Regions from separate parts of the Dermacoccus sp. NHGro5 genome, predicted to be linked through region 2. Evidence: predicted binding sites of a transcription regulator. Region 2 holds the regulator's gene; each other region holds the start of a gene.
The links. Region 2 encodes LexA, which represses DNA repair genes until DNA is damaged. Its sites were predicted from a motif close to TCGAACANNTGTTCGA; they were not measured.
Positions count from the first base shown of each region.

Region 1: the regulator LexA is predicted to act here: its motif matches at 2,842-2,857, upstream of J4Z35_RS09670 (DUF6504 family protein).
Region 3: the regulator LexA is predicted to act here: its motif matches at 2,431-2,446, upstream of J4Z35_RS02035 (HNH endonuclease signature motif containing protein).

Region 1 covers NZ_JAGEKQ010000019.1:76,330-81,216, reverse strand. The annotation lists gene pknB (Stk1 family PASTA domain-containing Ser/Thr kinase) at 1-224, opposite strand, end outside; gene J4Z35_RS09685 (transglycosylase SLT domain-containing protein) at 274-1,167, opposite strand; gene J4Z35_RS09680 (Rv2175c family DNA-binding protein) at 1,254-1,628, shown strand; gene J4Z35_RS09675 (polyprenyl synthetase family protein) at 1,644-2,738, opposite strand; gene J4Z35_RS09670 (DUF6504 family protein) at 2,904-3,209, shown strand; gene J4Z35_RS09665 (SAV_6107 family HEPN domain-containing protein) at 3,261-3,737, shown strand; gene dnaE (DNA polymerase III subunit alpha) at 3,741-4,887, shown strand, end outside.
Region 2 covers NZ_JAGEKQ010000026.1:106,183-111,069, reverse strand. The annotation lists gene J4Z35_RS11510 (vitamin B12-dependent ribonucleotide reductase) at 1-971, opposite strand, end outside; gene nrdR (transcriptional regulator NrdR) at 1,052-1,510, opposite strand; gene J4Z35_RS11500 (LysM peptidoglycan-binding domain-containing protein) at 1,821-2,249, opposite strand; gene lexA (transcriptional repressor LexA) at 2,587-3,303, shown strand; gene J4Z35_RS11490 (Sir2 family NAD-dependent protein deacetylase) at 3,394-4,227, opposite strand; gene J4Z35_RS11485 (LysR family transcriptional regulator) at 4,298-4,887, shown strand, end outside.
Region 3 covers NZ_JAGEKQ010000004.1:227,496-232,382, forward strand. The annotation lists gene hisI (phosphoribosyl-AMP cyclohydrolase) at 1-265, opposite strand, end outside; gene J4Z35_RS02035 (HNH endonuclease signature motif containing protein) at 840-2,420, opposite strand; gene J4Z35_RS02040 (NAD(P)H-binding protein) at 2,741-3,439, opposite strand; gene J4Z35_RS14330 (WYL domain-containing protein) at 4,074-4,361, shown strand; gene J4Z35_RS02050 (ABC transporter ATP-binding protein) at 4,461-4,887, opposite strand, start outside.

The DNA.
Region 1 (4,887 bases), on a different contig from region 2:
TGGCTGAGCCGTGCGGCGGCGCGCGCCTCGCGCTGGAAGCGGGTGACGAAGGCGGGGTCGCGTGCGAGGTCGGCGCGCAGCACCTTGAACGCGACGTCGCGCTCGAGGCGTGTGTCGTGCGCGACGTAGACGCGCCCCATCCCGCCGTCGGCCAGGTGGCTTCTCACCTGATAGCGGCGTTCGATCAGCTGCCCGATGAGGGGGTCGGCTTGGATCGGCTCCACGAGCGCAGTCTAGGCGGCTCCGCGTGTGCGTCGGCTGTGCACGCCCGTGTCAGGAGAAGCGTTTCATGTGGGTATTGACGCTCGCGACGTACCGGCGGGTGTCGGGGTACATGCCGTGCGCGCGCACTGCTCCAAGACCTTGGTAGTAGGCGGCGATGGCCTCGTTCTGATCGTGCGCGTGCTCGGTGAGGAAGCGCAGCGTCACGATGCCTGCGGTGATGTTGTCCTGCGTGTCGAGCAGGTCGAGGTGGCGATGCACGATGGAGCCGGCCCACTGCCCGGTCGTGGGCATGACCTGCATCGTGCCGAGGGCGTCGCAGACCGAGACTGCGCTCTGCCGGTGACCCGATTCCTGCCAGCCGATCGCGAGGGCGAGCTTCGGGCTGACGCCGTAGCGCTTCGCGGTCGAGGTGATCATCGCGCGGATCTGCGCCTGCCCGGGCAGGTCGGCCGCGGCGAGCTGTCGGCGGTGGCGGTCACCGGAGGCGACGAGGGACGCCGGATAGCCGCGCGCCGCCGCTGTCCCGGCGTAGCGGACGACGTGCTTCGGCTTCGGGGCGTGCGTCGAGGGGCCCGGGTGCGGCGTGGCTGCGGGTTTCGTTGCCGAGCGGGTGGGCTTCGTTGCCGGGTGGGGTGACGGCGTGTGCGCGGCGGAGGTAGCGACGGGGACGCGCAGCGTCGTGCCGGGGAGCAGGCGGCGCACCTCGATGCCGGGATTCGCCTTGACGATGGCGGCGACGCTGGAGTGCATGCGTCGCGCGATGCCGTAGACGGTGTCGCCGGCGCGCACGCGCGTCGTCGCCATCCTGCGCACCGGCTTCTTCGCGGCGTTCGCGCGGTGTGACGTCGGTGTCTCGGCGTGCGACTGCGGGCCGCGCAGCTGGTGGTGCACGGGCTGGGCGGCGCTGTGGACGGCGACGGGCAGGGCGAGAAGGGCGGGCATGTGTCCACGCTAGGTCGCGGCTGTGACGTTTTGGTGGAGGCGCGCTCGACGTGCGCCGATGAGAGAGTCTCTGGCACCCTGTGAGGGTGAATGACGCAACCGCACCTGACCTCGAGACCCTCGTCGGCGACTGGCTGACCGTGCCCGACCTCGCCGAGGAGCTCGGCATGTCGCTGCGCCAGGTGCGTCAGATGATCGCCGACCGCGAGATCATCGCGAGCCGCGTCGGGGAACGCAACGTCGTCGCGGTGCCGGCCGCCTTCATCCAGGGCGGCGGCGTGCTCGCCTCGCTCATGGGCACCGTCACGGTGCTCAACGACGGCGGGTTCGACGACGACGAGGCCATCCGCTGGCTGTGCACGCCGGACGAGACCCTCCCGATCGACGGGGCACCGATCGACATGCTGCGCGCGGGCCGCAAGGCCGAGGTGCGCAAGCGCGCCATGGAGGACGCGTTCTGATCGCGAGCTGCCGCGTCAGAACGTGCGGGCCGTCGTCGACTCGATGAACGCCTCCAGCGCGGCGTAGGCGTCGGCCGGCACCTGGCTGCGCACGCCGTCCAACGCCGCGCGGGCGCGCTGAGCGCCCTCGGCGATGCGCGCTTCGACGGCGTCGACGGCCCCTGATTCGCGAGCGAGCACGCGAATGCGTTCGACCTCGTCCTCGCGCAGGTCGTCGTGGCCGAAACGCTCGGCGAAGAACGTGCCGACCTCCGGCTCGTCACCGGCGGCGTCGAGCAGGTGAGCGACGAGGACGGTGCGCTTGCCCTCGCGCAGGTCGTCGCCGGCGGGCTTGCCCGTCTGGGCCGGGTCGCCGAAGACGCCGAGCAGGTCGTCACGCAGCTGGTAGGCCTCACCGAGCGCGAGACCGTACTGCGACAGGGCCTGCGTGACGTCGGGGGAGGCGCCCGCGCTCGCCGCACCGATGAGCAGGGGGTGCTCCATCGTGTACTTGGCGCTCTTGAAACGGATGACGCGCAGCGCACGCGCGATGCGCTCGGGCGTGCCCATCGTCGCCCAGGGCGTCGAGGCCTCGAGGACGTCGAGGAACTGACCGCCCATGAGCTGCGTGCGCATGAGGTCGAAGACGGCGCGGCCGCGCGCGACCTCGTCGGCGGGCAGGCCGCTCGTCGCGTACATCTCGTCGGCCCACGTCAGGCACAGGTCGCCGGCCAGGATGGCGCCGGCCTCGCCGAAGCGGTCGGCGTCACCGTCGAGACCGCGGCTGCGGTGCGCGGCGGCCATCGCCCGGTGCGCGGCGGGCATGCCGCGTCGGGTGTCGCTCGCGTCCATGACGTCGTCGTGCAGCAACGCGGCGGCCTGGAACAGCTCCATCGACGCGGCGCAGCGCACGAGGGCGTCGCTGTCGGCTCCACCGGCGGCGCGGTAACCCCAGTACAGGAACGACGCACGCACACGCTTGCCTCCGCGCAGGAGGGTGGCGACGGCGTCGAGCATGAGGTCGGTCTGGCCGCCGAGGGGGGCGAGGACGTCGCGCTGATGGCTCACCTCGGCATCGAGGGTCTCCTGCAGTCGTTCGAGCAGGCGCGGCGCATCGAGAGAGTCGGGCACGGTGCGTTTCCTTTTCCAGATCGGCTACCCGTGAGCCTACGCGTAGCGGCGTGGGAACCGCGACCTGACGGGGTTGTCAGACGTCGGTCGTACATTCTTCTCATCGAACAGAAGTTCGATTTTCGTGGGGAGGGCTCTGCCCTCCACCGAGGAGGAGGTCGTGTGATGCGCGAGTACGACGACGTCGTCGCCATGGGGGTCGACGCGTGCGGCAGGCCCGTGGTCTTCGAGTGGCGCGGGCGTCGCTACCGGGTGACGCAGGTGCTCGACACCTGGCGTGAACGGGTGCCGTGGTGGCGTGATCCGGCCCGTCCCACGACACCTGACGAGCAGGGCGCCCCTGACGTCCAGCGCCGGCTCGAGCAACGCACCTGGCGTGTCGAGGCTACGGCCGGGCGCCGCGCCTCGAGCGGGGTCTTCCACCTCGTGCACCACGGTGAGCGCTGGTCGCTGCGCGCCCTCACCGACTGAGCTCATCGACTGAACCGCCCGTTCCCGCCCCATCGACGAAGGAAGTGCCTCATGACGACCCTGACCACAGCCCCGACCACGTCGACGTCGGTCACCTCGACGAACGCTGCCCCTGCCGTCTGCTCCACCGATCTGCTCGACCTCGTCGCGCGTTCCCACGACACCCTCGTCGAGGCCTGCACCGTCTCGACGAGTTCGCAGCGCTACGTCGCGGCGCATCTCGCGGCGCTGCGCGCCGCTGCTGGGTTGCTCGCGTGGAAGGCGCCGCGCAGCCTCAGCTCCAAGCCGCGCAGTGCGTGGGTGACGCTCGCCCAGCACGCGCCCGAGCTGGGTGAATGGGCGGCGTTCTTCACCGAGAGCGGGCGCCGCAGCCGCGCCGTGAGCGCAGGCATCCTCGTGCCCGCCGCACGAGAGGCCGACGATCTCGTGCGGCAGGCCGAGACGTTCCTGCAGATCGTCCTCGAGCACGCCGGTCTCCCGCCGCTCGCGCCGGTCGGTTCGCGCATGACCCCGGTCCAGGTGAGGTGAACCATGCAGTTCACGCACCTTCGGGTCGCCTCGTCGTACTCGCTGCAGTACGGCACGACCCCACCCGCGACACTCGTCGCCCGCGCCGCCGAGCTCGGGTACGGACGCCTCGCGCTCACCGACCGCGACGGTCTGTACGGCAGCGTCAAGTTCGTCGAGGCGTGCACCGCCGCAGGCCTCGAGCCGATCCTCGGCGTCGACCTCGCGCTGGCGCCCGAGCGCGTGCTGCGGGCGCGTACCCCCGCCAAGGGTGGCCCGGCGCGGGACGAGCGGAGCCCGCGCGTCACCGTCCTCGCCCGCGGTGCGGCGTCGGGGCTCGCGCCGGGGCTGGGGTGGGCCCAGCTGTGCCGTCTCGTCACCGACGCTCATCTGAGCGGTGAGCGCGGCGCGCCCGCCACGAGTCTCGACCGGGTGGCCGCGCACGTCACGCACGAGAGCGAACCGAACCAGCCGGCACTCACGGTGCTCCTCGGCCCGGATTCGGACGTCGGGCAGGCACTCCTGCGCGGTCGTCACGCCGAGGCCGAGGCCCTGGTGCGTCGCTGGCGAACCGCTCTCCCGCACGGCGCGCTCGCCCTCGAGGTGGCCTGCCACGACGGCCCGCCCGAGGCGATGGCCAGTCGGCGTCACGCGACGAACCTGTGGCGCCTCGCCCGTCGGTGCGGCGTGCCCGCCGTGCTGAGCGGCTGGGTGCGTCATGGTGAGGTCGACGAGGCGATCACTGCCGACGTCCTCGACGCGGCGCGCCGTGGGGTGGCGCTCGACCTGCGTCACCTGGATCGCACGAGTGTTCAGGGCCATCTGCGCCCCGAGGCGCAGATGCTGACGCAGGCCGAGGCGCTCGCCGAAGGGCTGGGTGATCTCGGCGCCGCGCTCGAGCTCGTCAGGGCGAGCGACCGGCTGGCGCAGGCGTGCGTCCAGCACCCGTTCCGAGACATCGGCATCGGGGCGGTGCACCTGCCCGAGGTCGAGGTGCTGGGCCTGACGGGCACCGACCCGCAGCGGGTGCTCACCGAGCGCTGTCACGCCGCGGTGAACGGACGCTACCCGCACGCGTCGGAGGCGAAACGGTGCGAGGTGCTGGAGCGGCTCGAGGAGGAGCTCGACGTGGTGCGTCACCTCGGGTATCCGACGTACTTCCTCACCGTCG
Region 2 (4,887 bases):
TTGTCGAACAGCTCACGCGCATCGACGGTCTCGATGACCTCACCGGTGTCGCGGGCGCGCAGACCGAAGCTGCCGCCGTCGACGACCGCCTGCATGAACTCGTCGTTCACACGAACCGAGTTGTTGGCGTTCTGGTACTGCACGGAGACGATGTCGCGGCCACCGAGGTCCATGTCGAACCCGGCGTCACGCAGCGCGCGGATCTTGTTCTCCTCGCGCGCCTTCGTCTCGATGAACTCCTCGATGTCGGGGTGGTCGACGTCGAGGACGACCATCTTGGCCGCGCGACGCGTCGCGCCACCGGACTTGATAGTGCCGGCCGAGGCGTCGGCGCCGCGCATGAAGGAGACCGGGCCGGATGCGGTGCCGCCCGAGGAGAGCAGCTCCTTGGAGGAGCGGATGCGGGAGAGGTTGAGACCGGCGCCCGAGCCGCCCTTGAAGATGAAGCCCTCCTCCTTGTACCAGTTGAGGATCGAATCCATCGAGTCCTCGACCGACAGGATGAAGCACGCGCTGACCTGCTGCGGGCTCGCGGTACCGACGTTGAACCAGACGGGCGAGTTGAACGAGAACACCTGGTGCAGCAGGGCGTAGGTGAGCTCGTGCTCGAAGATCTCCGCGTCCTCGTCGGTAGCGAAGTAGCCGTTGTCGCGCCCGGCCTTGGCATAGGTCAGCACGACGCGGTCGATGAGCTGCTTGAGGGAGCTTTCACGCGCGTCGGTGCCGACGGCGCCACGGAAGTACTTGGTCGTGACGATGGTGGAGGCGTTGAGCGACCAGAAGTCGGGGAACTCGACACCCGACTGCTCGAAGATCGTCTCGCCCGTCTTCCAGTTCTGCTGGAGGACGTCCCGCTTCTCCCAGGTGACCTCGTCGTACGGGTGCACGCCGGGCGTGGTGAAAATGCGTTCGATCGTGACGCCGCCGGTGCGGCGTCCCGTCTTGGCGCGGGCCTTCGTCGTCTCGGTCATGACCGTGAGCCTCCTGGCAGGTGGGGTGAGCTGGTACGTGAGGGTGATCTGGGGGGCGCGCCCTCGGCAGGCGCGCGGGGTCAGGACGCCGAGGCGGCGTACTGACGCAACTCGCTGACCGCCGTCTCGAAGTCCTCGAGCGATTCGAAGGCCTGGTAGACGGAGGCGAAGCGCAGATAGGCGACGTGGTCGAGTTCGCGCAGGGGCCCGAGGATCTCGATGCCCACGTCATGGGCGTCGATCTCGGCGGCGCCCTTCGAGCGGATGGACTCCTCCACCTGCTGGGCGAGAACGGCCAACTGGTCGTCGGTGACCGGGCGGCCCTGGCACGCCTTGCGAACCCCGGACATCACCTTGTCGCGCGAGAATGGCTCGCTGACCCCGGAACGCTTGACGACCGTGAGACTCGCGGTCTCCATCGTCGAGAACCGCTTGCCGCAGTTCGGGCACTGACGGCGCCGCTTGATGCAGGTGCCGTCCTCGCTCGAGCGCGAATCGACGACTCGGGAGTCGGTGTTGCGGCAGAACGGACAGTGCACGTCAAACCTTCCGACGGGGCTGGGACACTCGGGACGACGGCGCTCCACCCCGGGATTCCGGCCTCAGAGCGCAGATGCACATCAGCGGAGGAGAATCAACATCTAGGGGGAAGCGGGGGCCGAGGCCCCACATGTAGAGATATTAGGCCCCTGAGACCCGACGCGCAACAGCACCGAGGCCGCGTCCACTCGCCCTGCGCAACCTCGCGACGACCCCCGCCACTCGTGCGCCGCGGAATCCTGCGCCAGCCGGGGGAAGGCGACTCACGCCCCCTCGAACCCTCGAACCGACGATGGCGATCGTCACACTTCACGGTGCGGGGATGATCACCTTCTGGCCGGCCTGCACCTGCGACGAGCCGAGGTTGCTCTCGTGCTCGATCGCGACGACCGCCTGGTCGTTGCGCACGCCCGGCATCTCACGCGCCGCGATCTGCGAAAGCGTCTCCCCCGCGCGAACGGTGACCTCGTGCCGCTGCGTACCGTCGACACCGCTCGCCATCGCCCGGCCCGCGAGGATGGCACCCGCCACGACGACGAGAGCCACGCACACGGCCGTGAAGCGACGACGGGCGAAACGAACGCTTTGAGAGTTCGTGACCACCTGCACCGCGCCACCCGTGGGCACGAGGTGGAGGTGCGAGCGGGATGCCGCAGCGTCGACCCGCGCCACGCGGCGCACGTCGACACCCGAACCCAGCACGGGCTCACGTCGAACTGCAGTACTCGAAGCAACCATCGGAACCACTCCTTCTCTCGGGACACCCCCGAGGCGCCGCCACACCGTCACCGGTGCGGCTTCCTCACGCGACCCGGTCAGCCCGGAGGGACCGAGCGAACACGCGTGCGATAGAACAACTGTACGACACCCGAACGTGCTTTCGAACGGCGCGCACGGGTTTCTTCGTACACATTTTTGAAAACTGTGTGCGACACCGCGTACTGTGGGTGATGTCAGATACACAAGCACCGCGCACCGACAACCCCGTCATGGCGGGCATTTCCATCCCGCCGGAGGGTGCACGTGTCGCCACCGCGACCACCGACGTGCGACGAGGACCAGGAGGGGTCACACCATGGGTGACGTTCATTCGATGCAGGAGCGCACGCCGGGCAAGCTGACGCCACGCCAGCACAAGGTGCTCACCGTGATCCGACGTTCCGTCGACGAGCGCGGCTACCCCCCGAGCCTGCGTGAGATCGGCGAGGCCGTCGGTCTGACGAGCCCGAGTTCGGTGGCCCATCAGCTCGCCGCACTCGAGCGCAAGGGATACCTGCGCCGCGACCCGAACCGCCCGCGCGCCATGGAGGTCGTCTCCCCCGACTCGGGTGCGGCGACCCGCGGCTACCGCGGCAACGCCGTGTCTGCGCTATCCGAGTCGCAGCACGACGAGACGGGCTCGGGCGACGAGCGACCCACGCCGTCATACGTGCCGGTCGTCGGCCGCATCGCGGCCGGTGGCCCGATCCTCGCCGAACAGGCCGTCGAGGACGTCTTCCCGCTACCGCGTCAGATCGTCGGTGACGGCGAGCTGTTCCTGCTGCGCGTCGTCGGCGACTCGATGATCGATGCGGCCATCTGCGAGGGCGACTGGGTCGTCGTGCGACGCCAGGCCGACGCCGCCAACGGGGAGATCGTCGCGGCACTGCTCGACTCGGAGGCCACGGTCAAGACGCTGCGCCGCAGCGAGGGCAAGACGTGGCTCATGCCCGCGAACGAGGCCTACTCCCCGATCGACGGCGACCACGCGAGCATCATGGGCAAGGTCACGGCCGTCCTGCGCAGCATCTGAGGCGCTGGCCGCGCCGCGCGGATCGGTCCAGCGTGTGGTTGCAACTCGACTCTCAGCCCCTTCTGCGCCCCGACGTTCGACGCCGAGACGTCAGGACGTCGCGAGGTCGAGCCCCAGCGCGTCGCACACGGCGGTGAGGGTCGGGCCGAGGGGTTCGCGCACGACGAGGTCGACCCGCTCCTCGCCACGCATCGCGCCGAGCCCGACGAGGGCGACCGGCTTCTGCTGCTTGAGGGCGGCGAGCACGAACCGGTACCCCGACATCACCTTGAGCGAACTGCCGAGCACGAGCACGCCCCGGCAGCGTTCCACTGCCCGCATCTGCGCCTCCACGACCTCAGGAGCGACGGACTCACCGAACATGACGACGTCCGGCTTCACCGTCGTGGCCGTGCAGCGCAGGCACGCCGGCACGATGACACCGCGCTCCAGCTCGACCGCGACGTCCGCGTCGCCGTCGGCGAGCAGGCGCGCCTGCGTCGGCAGCTGGGGGTTGAGTTCGCGCAGGCGTACCTGGAAGCCACGGCGCCCTTCCCGCGTCCCGCACGCGACGCAGACGACGTGCTCGAGCGACCCATGCAGCTCGGTGACGTCGCGGGCACCGGCACGCGCATGAAGGCCGTCGACTTTCTGCGTCACGAGGTGATCGACGAGGCCGCCACCCTGCAGTCGCGCCAGCGCGACGTGCCCGACGTTCGGTTCCGCCGCGTCGAAGATCTCCCAGCCGACGGCACTGCGCGCCCAGTACCGTTGACGCGCCTCGTGGGTGGCGAGGAACTGTTGGTATGTCATGGGAACCGTGCGGCGCGTGCCGTCGGGGCGCCGGTAGTCGGGGATGCCGGATTCGGTCGAGATGCCGGCGCCGGTGAGGACGAAGAGCCCTCCCGCGCGCACGAAATCGGTCAGTTCCGCGACGCCGCTCATCATCCTGCCCCTCCCATAGGTCTGCGTTCGATTGTCTCAACAATGGATAAGAGCACGTTATTCTTGGTGCATGATCGATGCAGCCGGGCTCCGCGTCATGAAGGCGATCAGCGACGAGGGCAGCTTCACCGCCGCCGCTGCCGCTCTCGGCTATTCTCAGCCGGCCGTGTCGCAGATGGTGCGCCGTCTCGAGGAGAAGACCGGGACGGCTCTAGTGGAGCGCCTCGGCCGCTCGGTGCGGCTGACGGAGGCCGGGCAGGTGCTGGCGCGCACTGCGACGCCCGTCCTCAGTGCCCTCGAGGCCGCCGAGAGTGAGGTCGCCGCCATCGCTGGGTTGCGCGCCGGGCGGGTGCGCCTCATGGCGTTCCCGTCGGCATCGTCAACGCTCGTCCCGCGCGCCCTCGCACTCGTCAAGGAGCGGTTCCCAGACGTCAAGGTCAGCTTCGCCGAGGCCGAACCCCCGGAATCCCTGGCGAGCCTGCGTGCCGGCGATTGCGACGTCGCCGTGGCGTTCACGTACGACGACGCGGACCCGCTCCCCGCAGGCGAGGACCTGGACCCGTTCCTCACCCGCGGGCTCCTGCACGACGACGTGCGTCTCGCCGTCCCGCGCGATCACCCCCTCGCCGCAGCCGAGAGCGTCCGCATGGAGGAGCTCAG
Region 3 (4,887 bases), on a different contig from region 2:
GAGCGACGCTGCGCACGTACTGCGCGTGACCCGACGTGTCGCCCTTGCGCCAGTACTCGCCGCGGCTGCGCGACCAGAACGTCACGCGCCCCTCGCTCAGCGTGCGGCGCAGCGCCTCGTCGTCCATCCAGCCGAGCATGAGCACGTCACCGTTCGTGTCGTCCTGGATGATCGCGGCGACGAGACCCGCGTCGTCGCGCTTGAGGCGCTGCGCGACGTCAGGGCTGAGCGGCGATGAAGGCTCGGGCGAAGACATGGGGGCCATTGTGCCAAGTGGCCCTGACAACCCGTCGCGGTGTCTCGCGCTGGCACCTCGCGGATCACTGCGGGCCCCAACGCCGCCTGACCTCACGCTCCCGCGCATCGCGGATCGCGACGGGGACGCAGCTGCGCCTGACCCCGCACCCGCGCACGGCGGATGACGGCGGGGATCCAGCGCGGCCTTATCCCACGCTGACGTCGCATGAACGGGTGGAGTTCTCCCTCAGCGTGATCTCACCCAGGCATCCGAGCGAGGGTTCGGACGCGGTGTCGCCGACACGACTGGCGAGGTGGAGGCGGGCGTCACCGAGTCGTCAGGCCGCGCGAACAGGTGTGGCGCCGGCGTGCGTGGTGCCGCCGTGTCGATGATGCTGCGCCCGGGAAAGTGAACGCGCCCGGGACATGAAATGGGCCGCGGGTTGTGGCCGGGGAATGACTGCGCCGTCAGACCAGGTTCGAGCAGTAGGTAGCGGGCACAGACCTCGCCAGACCAGGATTGAGCGGCGGCGCACCGAGAGCGCGGAGCACGTGAGATCAGGGTTCGGCAGGCAGCCGGGGCCGCAGGGCCGCGAGGGCCGTCAGGCGGCGCGAACGGCGTCGGCGTGTGTGATGCCGCCGGGTTCGGTGACCCAGCGGGCACCGGAGGGCGACAGCCACGTGCAGACGCCGTCGGGCGTCATCCTCACGCGGAAGCCCCCGTGGGTCTTGGCGCGGTGATGGTGACGACACAGCGCCTGCAGGTTGGTCGCGCTCGTCGGCCCGCCCTGGTCGAACGGCATGACGTGGTCGAGGTCGCACCGCGAGGCGGCCGTTTCGCAGAACGGGAAGCGGCACACGCCGTCGCGCTCCCGCACGAGCTTGGCGATGCCGACACTTGGGCGGTGAGCAGCCGTCGTGGTGGCCAGCGTCGTGATGCGACCACACCCGTGGTGCGACGCGAGCGTCGCCGTGAATCCCACACCAGCCGTAGCGGCGAGGCGGGCGACGACGCCAGCAGAAAGAACACCGACGCCGCGCACGCCACAGGCACCCAGGACCATCGACGACGTTGCGGGCGACGCCGGGGAATGACCCGGCGGCACTCCAATGGCGGGCCGAGGGACCCTCGCGTCAAGCAGGTCGGACACGTCCTCCGCGTCCGGGACGCCCGTGGATCTCGGCGGGTCGAGGAGCCCCGCGACGGCGGATCTCGACGGGTCGGGAGGTCGCGCGATGATCGGCACCTGCAGGTTCAGCGTGGCCGTCACGGTGCAGTTCTCGAGGATGAGGTCGGTGAGCGCGTCAGCCCGCGCTGCGCCGACGAAAAGCCGAGCGCCGGGGGCAGAGTTTTCCTGCAGGCGCCGCGCACGTTCCTCCATCACGGCCTGGATGGCCGTGGCGTCGTAGGTGTCGAGAACGGCTGTCATCGTGCACAGCGACTCGAACTCGAGGTGCGGCTCGAACCACACCCCGCGCGTCGACTCCACCTCGACCTCGTCGGCAGGGCGAGTGAGACCGAGCCGACGCAGGGTCTTGCGGCACGCCTGCCGCGCCGCCTGGTGAGCGCGTCGATGATCTCCGCTGTCGATGAGCATCTGTGCCACGGAGCGCGCAGCGTCCGCCTCGAGGTGCGCGAGCTCCCCCGCCAGCATCGCCGCCACCCGCACGGAGCCGTCTCCGCGTGCCGAGGCCGCCAGCAGGCCGGGATGGCGCGCACGCAGCGTCGAAGCCCCCGCCGCCATCGCCCGGGCGGCGGGCGCCGTCAGCCCGAGTGCGCCGCCGAGCGCTGAGGCCGCGAACTCGCCGGCCTCGACGTCGTAGGCCCGAGAATCGTCGGACGCGCCCTCACCCATCGCCTCGCCGCTGAGGACGTCGTGGCGACGCACACTGTCATGGTGTTCGGAGGCCAGCATGTGCGTGACCGCTTCGGCGCTGCGTGCAACACGTTGTGTGAGCGCCGCAGCGCGTTCAAGGTGGCGACGGTGACTCATCAGGGCGTCCAACCGACCGTCCAGGCTCGCGCCTCCATCGGTGAGCGGAACGAGCGATGCCGGATCGGTGAGAACCTCCTCTGCGACCCGCGTCGTCAGCTCGCCCCAAACGGCCAGGACAGCCTCACCGGGCAGCTCAGAGAGACGCGCGACGATGTTCGCCGCGTCCGTCATCTCTAGCGTTTCCATGACCCAATTATCGCACACATGTTCGAATAGGGGTAGGCTCCGTCACATGAAAGATCCATTGAGCCGGCTCTCACTGACCACGCCCGCGCGGGCGCCGGCGGCGCTTCCAACGCTGATCCTCAAACGCGACTGCCCAACCCGATCGTCACGCACCCATGATCGGCAGCAGCTCGTCGTACACCCAGCCCGCGAGCTGCGTCGGCGTCGTGGTGGCGGGGGTCCGCCCCTGCTCGGGACGGAAATCATCGCGGATTCCGGTGCTCATCCCCAGTAACGCCTGCGCGAGACCACGGGCGAGCCCGGCCCCAGGTAGCGGGACATCACGCCGCATCGCTGATCTGGCGCGCCGCCACCGCATTTCCCACGTGGTCGAAGAGAATGCGCGTGACGTCGCGCCACGAGAGATCCCGCGACCCGTGAACCGCTCGGACATGACGCGCCTGCCACCCCTCGTCAAGGAGGCAGAGTGCCGCCATCTCGGCGACGTCACGCGGCGCCACCCAGCTGAATGCGTGATCAACCCGGAGCACCGTGTCGATTTCGCCCTGGCGGATCGCCGCCAGGTGCCGGGTGAAGTTGGAGAAGAAATAACCGCACCGCAGGTGCGTGACGTCGACGTCGAGCGCGTCGAGCGACAACTCCGTCGCGGCAAGGCCGTCGATCCCTCCCACACAGTGGCGCTTCTCTGCCCCCACGCTGCTGTGGAACACGACGCGCCTGATGCCGTTCGCGCGGACGGCACCCACGATTGCCTCGCTCGCCCGAGCATGCTCAGCGAGCGGATCAGCGGTCATCGGGCTCGGATTCACCCAGTACACGGCATCAATCCCGCGAGTCGCGGCGACGACCTCGTCGCGGTCCAGCGAATCCGCCTCGACGATGTCGACGAGGGGGCGCAGTTCCCGCGCGATCTGCGCGGGATGCCGTGCCAAGAGCACGGGCCGTACCCCGACTCGGACGAGCATACGAATCAGGTGGCGACCCACGTTTCCATTGGGTGTCGTGATGGCGATGCGCATCGATCACCCTTTCCTGAGCGGCGGTGTGCCCGCGCCCTCGTGGAATGACGCTAGGACCAGATGCAGACGGTTCCGGTCCTCATCTCGCACGACAATGAACGCATGTCCCACAAGCCCGTCACGAGTCCTTCGTCGCGTACCCTCGAATCGTTGGGTCTGCTCCAGACGGGCCGATGGTGCTCCGTGGCTGATCTCGCCATGCGTCTTGCCACGGGGCCGCGATCCGTCCGACGCGGTGTCGCTAGCTTGCGCAGCCTCGGTTACAGCGTGCGGTCACGCCCGGTCCCGGCGGCGGCTACCGCCTGGACTCGGGCGTCACGATCCCGCCCCTCGTACTCGACGCCGACGAGGTGTCCACCCTCGTCACGGCCCTGCTCGTGCTCGAGGGGGCAGGTCTCGAAGGAGACACCGCCGGGGCGACGGACGCCACAGTCGTGCGCGCCAAGCTCGAACGCCTGCTGCCGGGGTCGCTGCGTCGACGAGCCGTCGCGACCGCGACGGCGACCAACGTGCTGACGAGTGGGCTCGAGCCTGTCGACGCGCGCCTGCACGGTCTGCTCGTTGACACAGCCGCCCAACGTGGCATCGTGCACTTCGCCATTCCGACGGCGACGGCCGTGTCTGCGATCGACAGGTGCATCCGCTCATCTGCTTCATCCGCGAGGGCCGCTGGTACCTCCTCCGCCATGACCTGCACCGTCGCGACTGGCGCGTTTTCCGCCTCGACCGGATCACCTCCGCCGCGGCAGACCCCGCCGTCACCGGCCGGTCACCGCCAACCTTCCCCGACGAATCACTCGAGAGGTGGCTCACATCGGACTTCGACCGAGGCCCCCTGCCGGCCAACCATCTTCCGGGAGGCAACTCGGCGACGAGCCGAGGCGATGACGAATCAGCGAGCGCCGAGCAGGATGGCGGGTAACTCACGCGATGGCGAGTAGCAACCTGCCTCCGTGTGAGTTACCCGCCATCGGGCGCCCGACGCTCGGGCCACTCGGCACAGATCGCCATGGCCCAGACGTCAATGCGCGTGCGACGCCACCCAGCCGGCGTGCAGGCGCGCATAGGGCCCGTCGGCGGCGACAAGCGCCGTGTGCGCGCCTCGCTGCACGAGGCGCCCTGCGTCCATGACCCACACCTCGTCGGCACTCTCGGCGCTCGCGAGGCGGTGCGCGATGACGACGCTCGTGCGGCCGGTCATCAACTGATCGAGCGCTCGACCCACGGCGACGTCCGTCGTGGGATCGACGCTGGAGGTCGCCTCGTCGAGCACGAGCACGTCGGGGCCCGCGACGTACGTGCGCGCGAGCGCCACGAGCTGCCGCTCCCCCGCACTCAACCGCCCGCCGCGAGCGCCGACCTGCGTCAGCACTCCGGCGGGCTGCCCCGCCAACCACGCGCCGCAGCCGATGGCGTCGAACGCGGCGGCGACGTCGTCATTCGACAGG